Regions from separate parts of the Pseudomonas khavaziana genome, predicted to be linked through region 4. Evidence: riboswitches for the same ligand, from Rfam matches in the RefSeq annotation. Region 4 holds a riboswitch; each other region holds the start of a gene.

What was found. Region 4 has a riboswitch for cobalamin ahead of QYQ93_RS19550 (ABC transporter substrate-binding protein). Riboswitches for the same ligand answer to the same signal wherever they lie in the genome.
Positions count from the first base shown of each region.
Region 1: linked by a shared signal. The riboswitch ahead of cobW (cobalamin biosynthesis protein CobW) and the one ahead of QYQ93_RS19550 (ABC transporter substrate-binding protein) in region 4 are both predicted to bind cobalamin.
Region 2: linked by a shared signal. The riboswitch ahead of QYQ93_RS13030 (CbtB domain-containing protein) and the one ahead of QYQ93_RS19550 (ABC transporter substrate-binding protein) in region 4 are both predicted to bind cobalamin.
Region 3: linked by a shared signal. The riboswitch ahead of cobO (cob(I)yrinic acid a,c-diamide adenosyltransferase) and the one ahead of QYQ93_RS19550 (ABC transporter substrate-binding protein) in region 4 are both predicted to bind cobalamin.

Region 1 covers NZ_CP129946.1:2,955,269-2,959,560, reverse strand. The annotation lists gene cobN (cobaltochelatase subunit CobN) at 1-1,174, opposite strand, end outside; gene cobW (cobalamin biosynthesis protein CobW) at 1,177-2,238, opposite strand; cobalamin riboswitch at 2,332-2,531, opposite strand; gene QYQ93_RS13045 (hypothetical protein) at 2,722-3,456, shown strand; gene QYQ93_RS13040 (hypothetical protein) at 3,832-4,292, shown strand, end outside.
Region 2 covers NZ_CP129946.1:2,950,943-2,955,234, reverse strand. The annotation lists gene QYQ93_RS13040 (hypothetical protein) at 1-180, shown strand, start outside; gene QYQ93_RS13035 (M10 family metallopeptidase C-terminal domain-containing protein) at 350-1,738, opposite strand; cobalamin riboswitch at 2,150-2,363, shown strand; gene QYQ93_RS13030 (CbtB domain-containing protein) at 2,462-2,650, shown strand; gene QYQ93_RS13025 (CbtA family protein) at 2,662-3,363, shown strand; gene QYQ93_RS13020 (cobalamin biosynthesis protein) at 3,360-3,752, shown strand; gene cobM (precorrin-4 C(11)-methyltransferase) at 3,824-4,292, shown strand, end outside.
Region 3 covers NZ_CP129946.1:4,711,721-4,716,012, reverse strand. The annotation lists gene QYQ93_RS20930 (C40 family peptidase) at 134-673, shown strand; gene QYQ93_RS20925 (sorbosone dehydrogenase family protein) at 808-2,121, opposite strand; cobalamin riboswitch at 2,221-2,466, shown strand; gene cobO (cob(I)yrinic acid a,c-diamide adenosyltransferase) at 2,547-3,158, shown strand; gene QYQ93_RS20915 (cobyrinate a,c-diamide synthase) at 3,155-4,292, shown strand, end outside.
Region 4 covers NZ_CP129946.1:4,410,723-4,415,014, reverse strand. The annotation lists gene QYQ93_RS19560 (ABC transporter ATP-binding protein) at 1-260, opposite strand, end outside; gene QYQ93_RS19555 (FecCD family ABC transporter permease) at 257-1,261, opposite strand; gene QYQ93_RS19550 (ABC transporter substrate-binding protein) at 1,258-2,268, opposite strand; cobalamin riboswitch at 2,373-2,566, opposite strand; gene QYQ93_RS19545 (DNA/RNA non-specific endonuclease) at 2,687-3,616, opposite strand; gene QYQ93_RS19540 (M4 family metallopeptidase) at 3,752-4,292, shown strand, end outside.

The sequences.
Region 1 (4,292 bases), 1.5 Mb from region 4:
GCCCATCTCGGGTCGGGTAGTTGGCGAGGATCAGGGCAATGCGCTTATCGGCATTGGGCACCCGGGCCAAGTCGACCCAGCGCCGCGCCAATTCAGCGACAAAGTCCATGCGCTCAGGAGCTGCGCGATAGCACACCACGTCCGACTGGCTGCGCTCGCTGCGCCAGGCCAGGTCCTTGAAGCTGATCGGCCGGCTGATGATGCGCCCATCCAGCTCCGGCAAGGCAATATGCATCGCCAGGTCACGCGGGCCGAGCCCTTGCTCACTGGCCTGCCAGCCGGGTTGGTTGTCCTGGGCGCAGATCGCCTGGATCACCGGGATATTGCGGCGAAATGGGCGCAGGTGCGGGGCTTCGGGGCTGGACTGGGCAAAGCCGGTGGTGTTGAGGATCACGGCGGCTTGCACGTCGTCCAGCAGATCCTCGACCACCGTGAGGCAGCCGGGCTCTTTCAAGCTGGCCACCGCGATGGGCAACGGGTTGAGGCCCGCGGCCTGCAAGCGCTGGCAGAACACATCGATGAAACCGGTATTGGCCGCCTGCAAGTGGGAGCGATAGAACAGCACGGCGGCTACGGGGAGGTCAGCGCGCCAATCCACCTGCCAGTCATTGAGGCGGGCATTGGCTTGATTCGGGTGATAGATCGCCGTACGCGGCAAGGTTTGCGGCTCGGCCCATATATAGTCGCGGCCCAGATGGGCGCTGGCCAGGCAATGATAAAAATCCAGCGCGTTACCCAGGCCGCCCTGGCGCAGGAAATGCCACAGGCGCTCGCGCTGTTCGGCATCAACGGTACTCAGGCCGCTGAGCTCCGGGTCGGGGCGGTCATCCCCCGGCACCAAAATCAGCGTGACGCCGCGCTCAGCCAGTTCCACCAGGCGCTCGATGCCGTAGCGCCAGTAACCAATGCCGCCATGCAAGGAAATCAGAATCACCTTGGCATGGCGCAACACCTCATCGACGTAGAGGTCGACGGAGGCATGGTTTTGCACCTGCATCGGGTTGGCCAGGCGCAGGCTGGGGTAATCCTCGGGCAACTGCTGGGCCGCTTCGGCGAGCAGCGCCAGGCTGGAGTCGCCGCTGCACAGGATCACCAGTTCAGCAGGGGTTTGGCCAAGGTCGGCAATATTGTCGTCCGCGACGAAACCACCGGGTTGGGTCCTGAGCAGGTGCATGGTTAAACGCTGAGGGCAGCGCGCAATTGCGCTTCAAGGCCGGCGGCATCCAGTTCCTGGCCGATCAGCACCAGGCGCGTGGTACGAGCTTCATCGCCCCCCCAGGCACGGTCGAAGTGCTTGTCGAAGCGCGTGCCCACGCCCTGGATCAGCAGGCGCATCGGCTTGTTCGGGATCGCGGCAAAGCCTTTGACACGCAGGATGCCGTGCTGCACGACCAATTGGGCCAGGGCGTCGAGCAACAGCACTTCTTCGGCTTGGGGCAGGTCGATGGAGATCGAGTCAAAGGCATCGTGATCGTGATCGTCTTCACCTTCATGATGATGGTCATGATGGCTGTGGCGAGCGTCGATGTGCTCCTCTGAGCCGGCGCCCAGGCCAATCAGCACGTCCAACGGCAGGCGACCGCTGCTGGCTTCGATGACCTTCACTGCTGGCGGCAGCTCTTCAGCAACTTCCAGGCGCACGCGGGCCAGGTCTTCAGCGCTGATCAGGTCGGCTTTGTTGAGGATCACCAGGTCGGCGCTGGCCAGTTGATCGGCGAACAGTTCATGCAGTGGCGACTCGTGGTCCAGGTTCGGGTCAAGTTTACGCTGGGCGTCGACTTGATCCGGGAACGCGGCGAAGGTGCCGGCGGCCACGGCCGGGCTGTCGACCACGGTGATCACCGCGTCGACGGTGCAGGCGCTACGGATCTCCGGCCACTGGAAGGCTTGCACCAGCGGCTTTGGCAGGGCCAGGCCCGAGGTTTCGATGAGGATATGGTCAAGGTCGCCGCGACGGGCCACCAGTTCGCGCATCACCGGGAAGAACTCTTCCTGCACGGTGCAGCACAGGCAACCGTTGGCCAGTTCGTACACGCGGCCATTGGCTTCTTCTTCGGTACAACCGATGGAGCACTGCTTGAGTATTTCACCGTCAATGCCCAGTTCGCCGAATTCGTTGACGATCACCGCGATACGACGACCCTGGGCGTTGTCGAGCATATGACGCAACAAGGTGGTCTTACCCGAGCCAAGGAAGCCGGTAACGATGGTGACGGGGAGTTTGGCCAGTGTTTTCATCGGATGCCCTTTGGGGCGGGCATACGGGACGACAGGCCCTGCGGCGGCGCGCAGCAGCGGATTTCGTCACCGGATCACCCCGCCCGGTTGAATTGGAAAATCGGTGACGAGGCAGGTCTCCTGGCTTGGGGCGTACAGGTCTTACGACCAACGTTGACTGCGCCTTCCCGCCGTCTCGGCAGTGGCATGGCAGTCAACTGGACCCTTCACAGTTGCGGGGGCAGCCGCGGCTTGAACCGCGTTCCCTTCTTAGCTTCGGCCTGGGCCGAAGAACCTCGAGCGAGCAAGGCTACGCAGTGCGGGAGAACGGGTCAATGTTGATCGCGCATCCGATTACCGAAAATCGCCGAAACACCTTCATAAGTTTCGTACGGAACGTCACCAGAGAACAAGCCACGTAATTCAAGTCGATATGCCCCGTAGGTAAATGTGTATATGAACGCCCCTCCCAACTAAATAGACCACAAAACAAAGGAACTTTCCATGAGCCTACCCATACCACCAACAAACACTACGCCTCTAAATACTAAGCCTCTAGATGTACAGCCCCATACCGTCAGTAAGCGAGATACCGTTTCTGCAAACCATGATGTCGAGCGCTGGAGCCACAGGGAACTTCTGCAGGAACTAAAGAACGATTTCGGGATGTACGGTAACCCGTATACCGGACTCATCACCCCCGACTACCTGCAGAAGTTGGCCGACGGGATAGCGGAGTGGGGGCCGCCTCCCACTCCGAGGCAGATGAAGATAGCCCAGGAAGTATTGAGGCAAACAACCCTTTTTGAAGAGTTTGACAGTAAAAGCAAAATGGATGGGATCGCTTATGATGACCTCGCGATTGAGCTGGGTGATTATAATAACCTGTCTGACAACGGTGTGATTAAGTTGCTCATCGCTCACTTCGACGAGTTAGGTGGCGGTGATACTTATGTGAATTTGAAAGAGCTGAAGCAAGCCGCCGGCCGGATTCCAAGCGATAAGACTTATAGTGCGGGAGCTACAGCGGCTGCCTCACTGCTTCTCGATCGCCCAAAGCTATATGCAGCGGTGGACAAAGGTATTGGTTTCCTCGGATTGTTTAGCGGCAAGGTAGATGACCGATTCGACATGGCGAACCTCAATTACCAGGAAGGGAAGACTTCACACCAACAGGCTCGTCATCGTTATCCGAATTTGAAGCTGTTAGCTCCGGGAGTTGCCTGGGAGATTTGGTAAATATCACGGGTCTGAAGATCAGATAACAAACCCGCAATGAACTGGACTGTTCAAAACCCTGCGTGCCTGGCTTGTGGCGCCGTCTCAGCATTGGCATGGCAGTCAGTTGCCCCCCACACAGTTGCGGGGGCAGCGTGCTCCCTCCTTAGCTTCGGCCTGGGCCGAAGTACCTCGAACTGGCTGCCGAGAAGTAAACTCATTCCATTCAAGAGTTCTGTACCATCGCCTCAGAGATCGAATAATTAAGTTTTGCCTGCGCCTGGCAGGCGAGGATCAATTTTCCCACTTTGTCTAGGAACTAATCCTGGGTTTTAACCACACATTAACCGTACCAAAACAACTTGATAGATCAGCCTCAACATAAAGGAGCCTTCCATGACCCTATCATCAGTACAGAAAAACCATACTCCAGTAAAGCCTGACACTCCCAATAATCGACCTAGCGTTCCTGCACGCCCCCCAATAGACCAAATGCCGCCAATAGATCGTATAAGAGAAGTCAAGCAAGATTTTGAGATTTTAAAGAGCCCGTATAGCGGACTCATCACTCGCGACTACCTGCTAGCGATACACCAGGGACGATCGGCGGCAACTCCGCCGCACACCCCGAGGCAGATGGAGTTAGCCGGAAATATATTAGAGAGCGGACTCTTTGATAAAATTAGAGGTAAAAATGACGGAATAAGCCTGGAAGATCTCAAGCCTGCGTCAGTTGACTATAAAGCTCTATCGGACTACGACCTGCTTAAAGTGGTTCTTGAAAACTTCGATGAAATCAGCGGTGGTGACACGTATCTGAATTTTAAAGAACTGGAGCAAGCCGCCGGGAAGCGCCC
Region 2 (4,292 bases), 1.5 Mb from region 4:
AGTGCCGATGCGCTTATCGAACGTTCAGAATTATGGAAAAGAGTAGATATCGGCGTTGGTTTCTTAGGTGTTCCAGGCCACCATGACTCGAGGGCCGACAAGACGAACTTCAGGCATGTAATAGCAAAACTAGATCCTGCCTATGTCGAGTTTGAAATGCGCTATGCATTTCATTACTGAAGCGATTTCATCACCGCTTCATCAATAGGAAATGAGGCGCGCGTTTGAGCTGACCCAACGCATTTAAACACACCAAATAGGGCGCTATAATGGCGCCCAAGCCTGAGATATGCAGATGATGTGAAAGTCCTATTCCCGCGAGTTCAAAAGAAAAACCCCGCGTCGGACACTAGGAATAGGCCCACTTAACCGGAACATCACTAATGATGTCGGGTGTATTTATCGGACCGTGGCTTTTGAGAAAAAAGTCAAAACGGCCGTTACCCGTCAGATCGATAGCCAACCTCGACTGATTGGTGTGGCGGTTGTAACTCAGAACAGCTTGACCAGATTCACCCGATAGCCGCCTTACAAACGTCAACGCGCCAATACCGGCGTTTTTCAACAAGGCCGAAATGTCGATTTTGTCGGTGCCACTCACAAAATCCATGATCAGGTCAGGGTTTTCCAACGTGGAATCGCTGCCGTGGTCATAAGCAAAGGTATCCGCCCCCCCTGCCCCCCTCAGCCAATCGGCGCCCGCTGCGCCCTTGAGCACATTGTCCGCATCGTTCCCGATGATCGCATCATGACCATAACCGCCGATTGCGTTTTCAACCGTAACGCCTTTGGCAATAGAAACATTCCCCCGCAAGCCTCCAACATCGGAATAGGATTCAGCGTTGAGATTGACGGTCTGGTTTTGGCGATATTTGGAAAAATCCAACGTGTCGTTACCTCCACCGTCCCACACGCAGAATAATGCCGTATTCCTGGGATGATCGAGTTGATAATAGTCTCGACCCGAATTGGAGTTAAAACCGTAGGTGGTGTCTGAATTACGTGTCCTATAATTGGCACCATATACCCGCTGGGCAGCAGCAATGTCACCCATCAATGGTGCAGCAGAGTACTTTCCCTTATGGTTCTGACCACTTAAGTTGGCATCGAAGTAGCTCATGACAGTATGACCACGCGTATCCTGGGCATAGACGGCGTCGCGATAGTAACTGGGGTAGGTGGAATCGCCGCTATTGTCATAGTCCGCAGGATGCAAAAGGCCCAGCCCATGCCCTATTTCATGGGTAAGCGTATATCGGCCATGATTGTTAAGTGCAGGGGCCGCATTCGTGCCATAACGGGGATTGATGAGGACTTTACCGTCTGCGCCTGGCAATTGGGCGAATGCAACCCGGGGCTCCTCACTGTTGGAAAAAGCCAGGTGCCCTTCCCCACGGCCAGTATGCTCTTCAAAAGACACGTTCGCCACATCGGCCCAGGACTGCATGGACAGTCTGGCCTGGCTTTTTTGGGTGGCATTGAACGCTCTTTCCCCTTCCCCCTGGGTATCGAATGTATAGGAGACTTGCGTGACACCATCACCATTGCTGTCATTCCATTTCCGGCCGCTCCGAGTGAGGTGCTGGGCGATCTGGTCCACGGTAAAAACCGGCTTATCAAGACCCGGCATTGGCCTCAAATGCGGGTCGGATGTACGCAACGTGGGATCGGAAGAGCTGTTTTGTTGAGTCTCTACGGAAGAGCTATAGAAGCGTTGCACGCTGTTGGTTATCTGCACAATAGGCACCATCACTTTTGACTATTTGAGGGAGACAAAACCACAACCACGAGCATCAGTAGGGAGAAACGCAAAAAGCGTTCCCGGACAGCTTGCCCAACGATTCAACGCCTGCATCACTCTAAATAACCAAGATACGAATGGAGCACTAGTTCACTGAACATGCCGCCTCAACAACCTATTGAAAAGTAACTAAAAGCCCGAACAACCCAGTTACACCCATACAATATATTTTTATATTTCGGCAACAGAAAGAATAACCTTTCTTCCTTTTGAAACATTTGAAATGTTCATATTCTCCTGCATTAGCTAACGACAAGTGAATAAAGATTCTGGGCACGTACAGGGCCACCTCTCTCGCCCCCCTGGAGCGCATTCCGCCATTTGACGTAAGCGCTCGTCGCATGCTCTCCTACACATCTTGTTTCGGGTGCCCTTCACAGGGTGAAACGGGAAACCGGTGCGCCATAGACCTATGGCAAGTCCGGTGCTGCCCCCGCAACGGTAAGCGAGCGAAGCGTCAAATCCACTGTGCTGTGCATGGGAAGGAGACGCTTATCAGGTGGAACTCTTCCAAGAGCCGCCCCTCGCAAGCCCGGAGACCGGCCCGAAAAAATCAGATAACAAACCCGCGGTGGGCGGGCGCTGTTCAGAACCCTGCGTGCCTGGCTCGCGTGGTTTGCATGCGCTCGTTTCACCTCTGACACCTGATAGGGACGCGCCATGTCGATCACCACCAGCACCTCGCACTCCACCAGCAGCACTGCAACCTTGAGCCAACGCCTGAGCGCCGCAATCGGTGCGTCGATCCTTGGCGCGTGCCTGGTATATTTCGCCGGTTTCTCCCATATCGAGGCAGTGCACAACGCGGCCCACGATACCCGCCACAGCGCCGCGTTCCCTTGCCACTGAGGCCTGCCGACATGATCAAGCGTATTGCCCGAACCGCAGGGTTCACCGGCTTGTTCGCCGCCCTGCTGCTGACCCTGCTGCAAAGCTTGTGGGTCGCACCGTTGATTTTACAGGCGGAGACCTATGAAAAGCCGCCGGCAACCACCGAAGTCACCCATGAGCATGCCGGCGCCGCTGCGCACACCCACGACGCCGAGGCCTGGGAGCCGGAAGATGGCTGGCAGCGCGTGCTGTCGACCACTGGTGGAAACCTGGTGGTTGCCGTTGGTTTTGCGCTGATGCTGGCCGGCCTGTACACCCTGCGTACACCGACCCGCACCGCTGAGGGCTTGCTCTGGGGCCTGGCGGGTTACGCGACCTTTGTGCTGGCACCCACCCTGGGCCTGCCACCGGAATTGCCGGGCACGGCTGCGGCTGACCTGACGCTGCGCCAGAGCTGGTGGATAGGCACCGCTGCCTCCACCGCCGCCGGTATTGCGCTGCTCGTGTTCGGCCGCAACTGGCTGTTGAAAGTGCTGGGCGTGGCGATACTTGCCGTGCCCCACGTGATCGGCGCACCGCAGCCGCAGGTGCACTCGATGCTGGCCCCGGAGGCTCTCGAGACACAATTTAAGATTGCCTCGCAGTTGACCAACGTGGCGTTCTGGCTGGCCCTGGGCTTGATCAGTGCCTGGCTGTTTCGCCGCCACCACGACGATCGATACCCGGCATGATCCTGGTGGTCGGCCTGGGGTGCCAGCGCGGTTGTGATGTTCACACCCTGCTGGGCCTGTTTGACGCCGCCCTCGCCGAGGGCGGTATCGAACCCCAGCGTATCAACGCCCTGGCAAGCCTTGATCGCAAACAGGATGAGCACGGTTTATTGGCCCTCGCTCACCTGCTGGGTCTACCGCTGCAGTGCTTCAATGCCGAACAACTGGCCGGTTATGAACACCGCTTGAGCCATAAGTCAGCGGTCGCTTTTGCCCATGCAGGCTGTTATGGCGTCGCCGAAAGCGCTGCCCTGGCCCTGGCCGAACACCTCTCGGGCAGCCCATCCCGCCTGCTGATTACCCGCCGGAAAACCGCCCAGGCCACTTTTGCATTAGCCTGCGCCGGTTAAAATCTCGATAATTGCCGTTATCGATCATGAATAATCTTCATGCTCGTCCGTTTTTCAACAGGAATCCCCCCATGACCGTCTACTTCATCGGCGCAGGCCCCGGAGACCCGGAACTGATCACCGTCAAGGGCCAGCGGCTGATCCGCAGTTGCCCGGTGATCATCTACGCGGGCTCGCTGGTGCCTGCGGCGGTGCTGGAAGGCCATCAGGCGCATCAGGTGGTCAACAGCGCCGAACTGCACTTGGAGCAGATCATCGACTTGATCAAGACCGCCCATGGACAAGGCCAGGATGTGGCACGTGTGCACTCTGGCGACCCAAGCCTGTATGGGGCGATTGGCGAACAGATCCGTCACTTGCGTGAGCTGGGCATTCCCTTCCAGGTCATCCCTGGGGTCACGGCGATAGCCGCTTGCGCGGCGCTGCTGGAAACCGAGCTGACCCTGCCGGACATTGCCCAGAGCGTAATCCTGACCCGCTATGCAGATAAAACCAGCATGCCCGCCGGTGAGGACTTCGACAGCCTGGCCCGGCACGGTA
Region 3 (4,292 bases), 300 kb from region 4:
TACTTGAAGTTTGACGTGTAAGCGCTAGAATCCCTGGACATTGTTGTCATCCGTTCGCGCGAGCTTTGCTTGCGCGTTCTGGTTTTCAACGTTCGGCAGCGAAAGCCGCATCCAGACCAGGATTGTTCTGCACATGTCGACCTCGGCCCGCCTGATTCTTATTGTTTGCGCCGCGCTGCTCAGCGCCTGCGCAAGCCGTCCACCGCCGCCCGCGCCTGTAGCGGTCAAGCCCAAGCCGGTGTTCAACTACGCTACCCAGAATTTCTCGCCCGCTGCCGAAGACGTGCTCTTCCGCGCCCTGGGCCTGGTCGGCACGCCTTATCGTTGGGGCGGTAACACGCCGGACTCGGGGTTTGATTGCAGCGGCCTGATTGGCTTTGTATTCCGCGATGCCGCCGGGATCTCCCTGCCGCGCACCACCCGCGAGCTGATTGTGATGCGTGCCCAGGACGTCAGCGAGCAGAACCTGCAAACCGGTGATCTGCTGTTCTTTGCCACTGGTGGTGGTTCGCGGGTCAGCCATGCGGGGATTTATGTCGGGGAAGGGCGCTTTGTGCATGCGCCGCAAACCGGCGGTACGGTGAAGCTGGATACGCTATCCAAAGCGTATTGGCAGAATGCCTACCTGAGTGCAAAGCGAGTGCTGCCCGGGAATCTGGCACGCAACCCTTAAGTCGTACACAGATCCAAATGTGGGAGGGGGCTTGCTCCCGATAGCGATCTGTCAGCTGAGTATGTGCTGACTGTTACACCGCTATCGGGAGCAAGCCCCCTCCCACATTGGTTTTATAGTGCTCCTGAGATGGGTTACTTGGCTGCCGAAACCCGCCAAACCTTATTGCCCACATCATCGGCCACCAGCAAATCCCCTTGCTGGTCGATCACCACACCCACTGGCCGGCCCATGGCTTTTTCATCGCTGTTGAGAAACCCCGTCAGCACATCCACCGGCTGTCCTTTTGGCTGGCCCCCTTCAAACGGCACGAAAATCACCTTGTAGCCACTGTGCGGCTTGCGATTCCACGAGCCATGCTGGCCGATAAACGCACCATTGCTGAACTGCGCGGGCAGTCTGCTGCCCTCGGCGAACGTCAGCCCCAGTGAGGCGGTATGAGGGCCTACCGCGTAGTCCGGCGCGATGGCCTTGGCGACCAGATCAGGGTTTTGCGGTGTGACACGCACATCCACATGCTGGCCGTAATAGCTGAAAGGCCAGCCATAAAACCCGCCATCCTTGACTGAGGTGATGTAGTCAGGCACTAGGTCACTGCCGATTTCATCGCGTTCATTGACCGCCGTCCACAGCTTGCCGCTCTGAGGTTCCCAGGCCATGCCGTTAGGGTTGCGCAGGCCGGAGGCGAAAATGCGGTGCTTGCCGGTGGCGCGGTCGACTTCCCAGATTGCGGCGCGGCCCTGCTCTGCCTCCAGGCCGTTTTCACCGACGTTGCTGTTGGAGCCGACGCTTACATACAGCTTGCTGCCATCCTTGCTGGCTACCACGTTTTTCGTCCAGTGGTGGTTCAAAGGCCCGCCCGGTAAGTCCACGACCTTGGTGCCCTGGGCTTTGATCGCGGTTTCACCCGGCTGATAGGGGAAGCGCAGCAACTTATCCGAGTCCGCCACATATAGGTCGTTGCCGACCAGTGTCATGCCAAAGGGCGAATTGAGATTCTCCAGGAACACCGTGCGGGTTTCGGCCACGCCATCGTGATCGACATCGCGCAGCAACGTAATGCGGTTCGGGCTCGGCACGCCGGCACCGGCACGGCCCATGACCTTTTCCATTACCCAGCCGCGCACGCCTTTGGAATCGTCCGGCTTGGGTGGCGCATTGGTCTCGGCCACCAGCACGTCGCCATTGGGCAGCACGTAAAGCCAGCGCGGGTGATCCAGGCCCTCGGCGAACGCGGCAACCTGGGTGCCGGCAGCAGCAGTTGGCTTGGCGCCCTCAGGCCAGCCAATGGCCGGGGCGATATTGACGGTGGGGACCAGAGTCTTGTTCGGTTCCGGCAGCTTGGGCGCGGGCCCGGTACCGTCGGAGACCTGCAAGGTTGAGCTTTCACCGCAGGCGGCGAGGCCGCCGGCGAGCATGATCAGTAAGGCGAGTCGGGTTTTATGCATGGTTTTCTCCTTGATACCTGTAAGGGTAGAGAAGCAGGGTGTACGGATGGTTCAAGTACCAGGCCAGCTTTAATTGACGCTCCACCCCCAACCCACTAACCTTCGCGGCTTGTTCCAGGTGCTCTGTGGCGTGCGCGTCGGCAGAGTGAAACAGGGAAGCCGGTGAGTGAGCGCACTTGTACACAGTGTTGCCGCGATTCCGGCGCTGCCCCCGCAACGGTAAATGAGTCAAGACGGTGCTGTTTGCCACTGTATCGCTCGCGATATGGGAAGGCGCGCCCTCGGCTGCATCGATACGACGCGCCACTCATGAGTCCGGAGACCGGCCTTGAACATTCAACAGCATCACGGTGGGCGATGCTTGGCTGTCTGTTTTGTCTTTTTCCTGCCCGCCGTTTTTTGTCCAGCCCCAACGGAGAGCTGCCATGACCGATTCCCCTGACCGCGACGAACGCCACCTGGCGCGCATGCTGCGCAAAAAAGCCGTGATCGACGAGCGCATCGCCAATTCGCCGAATGAGTGCGGCCTGTTGCTGGTACTGACCGGCAATGGCAAAGGCAAGAGCAGCTCGGCCTTCGGCATGCTGGCCCGCGCCATGGGCCATGGCATGCAGTGCGGCGTGGTGCAGTTCATCAAGGGCCGCAACAGCACCGGCGAAGAGCTGTTCTTTCGGCGCTTTCCCGAGCAGGTGCGTTTCCATGTGATGGGCGAAGGCTTCACCTGGGAAACCCAGGACCGCCAGCGCGACATCGCCGCCGCCGAGGCGGCCTGGGCCGTGTCCCGTGCAATGTTGCAAGACGCCTCTATCGGCCTGGTAGTGTTGGACGAGCTGAACATTGCCCTCAAGCACGGCTACCTGGACCTGGATCAGGTACTCAGCGACCTGCAAGCCCGCCCGCCAATGCAGCATGTGGTGGTCACCGGCCGCGGCGCCAAGCCGGAACTGATTGAAATGGCCGACACGGTCACCGAAATGGGCATGCTCAAGCACGCGTTCCAGGCCGGTATCAAGGCCCAGAAAGGCGTCGAACTTTGAATCAGCCCCGTCATTGCCCGGCCGTATTGATCGCCGCTCCGGCGTCCGGCCAGGGCAAAACCACCGTCACCGCCGCGCTGGCGCGTTTGCATCGCAACCTGGGACGCAAGGTACGCGTGTTCAAATGCGGCCCGGATTTTCTCGACCCGATGATCCACGAGCGCGCCAGCGGGGCGCCGGTGTATCAACTGGACATGTGGATGGTGGGCGAGCAGGAAAGTCGCCGTCTGCTCTGGGAAGCGGCAGGGGAGGCTGACCTGATCCTGATCGAAGGCGTGATGGGTTTGTTCGACGGCACGCCCTCCAGCGCCGACCTGGCGCGGCACTTCGGCGTGCCGGTACTGGGCGTGATCGATGGCACCGCCATGGCCCAGACCTTTGGCGCCCTGGCCCTGGGCCTGGCACGTTATCAACCCGACCTGCCGTTTGCTGGCGTGCTGGCCAACCGTGTCGGTACTTTGCGTCATGCCCAGTTGCTCGAAGGCAGCCTCACCGAGGGCTTGCGCTGGTACGGCGCGTTGTCCCGGGAGACCGGCATCGAACTGCCCAGCCGCCACCTGGGCCTGGTGCAAGCCAGTGAATTGAATGACCTCGATGTGCGCCTGGACGCCGCCGCCCAGGCCCTGGGCAGCAGTTGTGAAGTGGCCCTGCCGCCGCCCGTGACCTTTGCCGCGCCCGCCGTGATCGAGGCCGAGCCGTTGCTCGCCGGCGTGCGCATCGCCGTGGCCCGTGACGAAGCCTTTGCCTTTACCTACGGCGCCAGCCTTGACCTGTTACGGGGGATGGGCGCTGAGCTGAGCTTTTTCTCACCGATCCATGATCGCCAACTGCCGCAAGCTGACAGTCTGTATCTGCCCGGCGGGTATCCGGAATTGCACCACCAGGCCCTGTCGGCCAACATCCCGATGCTGGAGGCCATCCGTGCGCATCACGGCGCCGGTAAACCGCTGCTTGCTGAATGCGGCGGCATGCTCTACCTGCTCGATTCGCTCACCGATGTGCACGGTTCTCGTGCCGAACTGGTGGGCCTGCTGCAGGGCGATGCAGTGATGCAAAAGAAACTTGCAGCCCTGGCTCTGCAAAGCGTCGAACTGCCGGAAGGCGTCCTGCGCGGCCACACCTACCACCATTCCC
Region 4 (4,292 bases):
TCGGCCTGCTGTTCAACCACCGCCAGCTGTTGCGCGATGGCGCGGCGCGACAGCTCACCCACGCGCTTGGCGCCCAGGCGTACTTCACCACTGGCCGGGGCGCGCAAGCCAGCGAGCAATTTGAGCAGGGTGGATTTGCCCGAGCCGTTGGGCCCGACGATGCCGAGGGTTTCCCCTTGCTGCACGTCCAGGTGAATATCGCGCAGCAACTCAGCGTCTCGCACCTTGAAACCCAGGCCGGTGCAACTGAGCACACTCATCGCGCGTTCCTGCGGCCAATCAGGATCAGCGCAAACACCGGTGCGCCCACCAACGCCGTGACCACACCTACGGGAATCACCTGGCCCTTGATCAAGGTGCGCGACAGCACATCGGCCGCAATCAAGAACAACGCGCCACCAAGAGCGCTCGCCGGCAGCAACCGCGAATGCCCGGTGCCCAGCAGCAGGCGCACCGCATGGGGAATCACCAGGCCGACAAAACCGATGGAGCCAACGATGGACACCATCACTGCCGTCACCAGCGCAGCGCAGGCCACCAGCACAAATTGCACGCGGCGCACCGGGATGCCCAGGGACGCCGCCGAGTCGCTGCCGAAAGTAAAGGCATCCAATGCGCGACGATGCCACAGGCACACCGCCAGCCCAACGATCGCCACCGGCACCGCCAGCCACACCGACGGCCAACGCACGCCGCTGAGGTTGCCCAGCAGCCAGAACATAATGCCGCGGGCTTGCTCGGAGCTGGCCGACTTGGTGATCAGGAACGCGGTCAAGGCATTGAACAATTGCGAGCCGGCGATGCCCGCGAGGATGATCTGCCCGGTGCCGCTGGACGAGCCACTGGCCCGCGCCAGCAGGATCACCAGCGCAAACGCCGCCATCGCCCCTGCAAACGCCCCCGCCGACAGCGACACCAGCCCGCCGCCGACGCCGATCAAGGCAACGAGGACCGCGCCGGTCGACGCGCCGGCGCTGATGCCGAGCAAGTAAGGATCAGCCAGCGGGTTACGCAGCAACGATTGCAGGATCACGCCACAGGTCGCCAACCCCGCACCGCAGGCAGCGGCCACCAGTGCGCGGGTCAGGCGATAGTTCCACACCACGCCTTCATCGATGGGGTCGAGCACGAAGCCCGCGGCGCACAGTTTGTTGGCGAGCACCTGGAGCACCACCTGTGGCGAGATGGCCGTTTCGCCGATGGCCACGCCGGCGAGCAGGGCGAGCAACAGCAGTGTGAGGGCGAGCAGGGTACGCATCATTTCGGCAGGTCATAGCCGTCGATGGCGGCGGCCAGTTGTTCCAGGCCATCGAAGGTACGCAGGCTGGCCTGCAACGCCAGGGCATCGAGGATGATGATGCGGTTGTGTTTCACCGCGTCCATGTTGCGGGTCACCGGGTCGCTGCGCAGGAAGGCGAGTTTCTTTTCATGGTCGTCGGCGGGGTAGCGGCGCCGATCCATGCGTGCGATCACCAGGAACGTCGGGTTGGCCTTGGCGATGGTTTCCCAGCCGACGGCGGGCCATTCTTCATCGGACTGCACCACATTGCGCAGGCCGAGGGTTTGCAGCATGAACTGGGGAATGCCCTTGTGCCCGGCCACATAGGGATCGCTGGCCATTTCGGCACTGGAGAACCACACCAGCGCGCTGGCTTGCTTCAAGCCTTTGCCTTGCGCGGTGGCGATGGACTTGACCAGGCGCGCCTGCAGTTCATCGTTGAGCTGCTGGCCGCGATCCTGGACGTCGAAAATCTGCGCCAGTTGGCGGATGCTTTTATAAATCGTGTCGATGCGGAACGGCTCCAGTCGCGTGCCGTCGGCACCCACCAGGTTGTCCTTGCCTTCGCAATCCGAGGGCAGCAGGTAGGTGGGGATCTGCAGCTCATGGAATTGCTCGCGGGTGCCGACCACGCCTTGGGGCCCCACCACCCATTCCAGCTCGGCGGCCACCAGTTGCGGGCGCTTGGCGATCACCGCTTCGAAGCTCGGCTCGTTGTTGGCCAGGCGCTCGATGGTGGCGTCCTGTGCCTTGTACTGCGCCAACACGTTGTTGAACCACAGCGAAGTGCCAACCACTTTATCGCCCACGCCCAAGGCATAGAGCATCTCGGTGGCGGCCTGGCCGATGGTGACGCTGCGTGCAGGCGCGTGCTGGAAGGTCAGGGTACTGCCGCAGTTTTCCAGGCTCAGCGGGTAATGGGTGGGCGTGGCCTGGGCCATTGCACAGGCACCCAAGCCTGCGATCAGGGCGGTAACGCGTGGCAGCATGGGGAGATCTCCGAGTGCAGCAGGGGCGGTACGGCTCGGAAATACAGCCTCGAACGCTGCCGATCAGGCAGGCAAGGATGTCCTTCCCGGACACCCCGCCGGTTAGTGGTTTTGCTGGGCCGGCAGGTCTCCTGACTGATGCGTCGTCACCTTGCTCCCGCCTTCCCGGACAGGGTCCAGTGGCAGTGGGGAGCAGGCTCGGCACCTACAGTTGCGGGGGCAGTTTCGATTGACGTCGCGGGCGGCGTTTCGAATTCCCTGTTAGTCCCATACGGGAACCGGCGGCGGTATGGTAGTCGATCACGCCCTGTAGGAGCGAGCTTGCTCGCGAAGGTCGTCAACGATGACGCGGGGAACCTGATGCTCCGCGGTGCGCTCAGGTGCTTCGCGAGCAAGCTCGCTCCTACAGAGGAATGGCTCAGAGTCGTATGTCTTGGGGGCCGCGAATCAGCGCCTCGATGCGCGTTCCTGTGGCGCGTTCTTCATTGCTGAACCCGTCATAGTCGGCCAGGTTGGCGAAGCGGATGCCGGTCAGTTGCTCGATATGGATCACGCTGCGCTGGTAGGTGCGAAGCTGGCCGAACACCAGGTCGAGCTGCCCCAGCTCACGGCTTTGGTCGATCATGTAGGCGCTGGCGGAGGGTTTGCCGTCGTCGCTGAGGTAAGCCACGACTTTCCAGAACGCCTTGGGGATTTTCACCCCACGATAAAGTCGGTCGTCATCGGCGAATACCGGGCCGGTAAACACCGTGGCCCGGGCTTCCCAGCGTTGGGTGTTGTCAAGAATGTAGTCTTCGAGTTCCAGCCAGGTCTTCTGGTTGAAGCCGCTCATTTGCGGCGAGCAGTTGGTGAAGTGGAAGGTGTCGAAGTTGGCGGTGTTGGCCTCGTCGCCCCAGTTGGGGTCCTGGCGCCGCACCAGGTGGCCGCGGTCCAGGCCATTGCCGGCGTAGAGGTCTTCACCTACCTGCGCATCCAGGGGCAGGCGACCATCGTAGGCCCAAGTGTCGTTGCTGCGCGTGATGTCCACATGCTTTGAACCGTCGATATTCACCCCCACGTAGAGCGCCAGTCGTCGGGAGCGCGACATAGTGATGGAGAAATGCGTGTAGTCCAGGCGCTTGGGTTGCACGTCGCCCGCCAGTGGCTGGTCAACCGTGGGCCATGGCACCACGAAGTCGTTGAGGAAGTCGTCGGCATAGCCAGCGCGGTTTTTGAGGTCCGTGGCCGCGGTGACGCGCGGCGTCGCGGTTCTGGCTTCCAGCAGGGTGGGGCTGAGCGCGACCAATGGGCGCAGGTCAGCAAGCCTGGGGCGGTGGGAAAGGTCGATTTTGGCTGTGCGGGCGGGCATGGGCATGTTCCTTATGGGCCTCGGATAAACACCACTGCAACACAAACTCATGACAATTTGGCCCAGGTGGCGAACACAGGGCTATCCTGAAACCGCTACCCGGACGTTCATCACACGCCAAAAAGGAGCCAGCTTATGTGTGTTCGCCAGCCGCGCAACCCGATTTTCTGTCTGATCCCACCCTACATGCTCGACCAGATCGCCCGCCACGGGGATAAAGCCCAACGGGAAGTCGCATTACGCACTCGCGCCAAGGACAGCACGTTCCGCTCGTTGCGCATGGTCGCTGTACCCGCCAAGGGCCCAGCCCGCATGGCGTTGGCCATGGGAGCCGAGAAACAGCGCTCGATCTACAGCGCTGAAAACACCGACAGCCTGCCTGGCAAGCTGATCCGCGGCGAAGGGCAACCGGCCAGTGGCGATGCCGCGGTGGACGAAGCCTATGACGGCCTGGGCGCCACCTTCGATTTTTTTGACCAGGTGTTCGACCGCAACTCCATCGACGATGCCGGCATGGCCCTGGACGCCACGGTGCACTTCGGCCAGGACTATAACAACGCGTTCTGGAATTCGAGCCAGATGGTCTTCGGCGACGGTGACCAGCAACTGTTCAATCGCTTCACCGTGGCGCTCGACGTGATTGGCCATGAGTTGGCCCATGGCGTTACCGAGGATG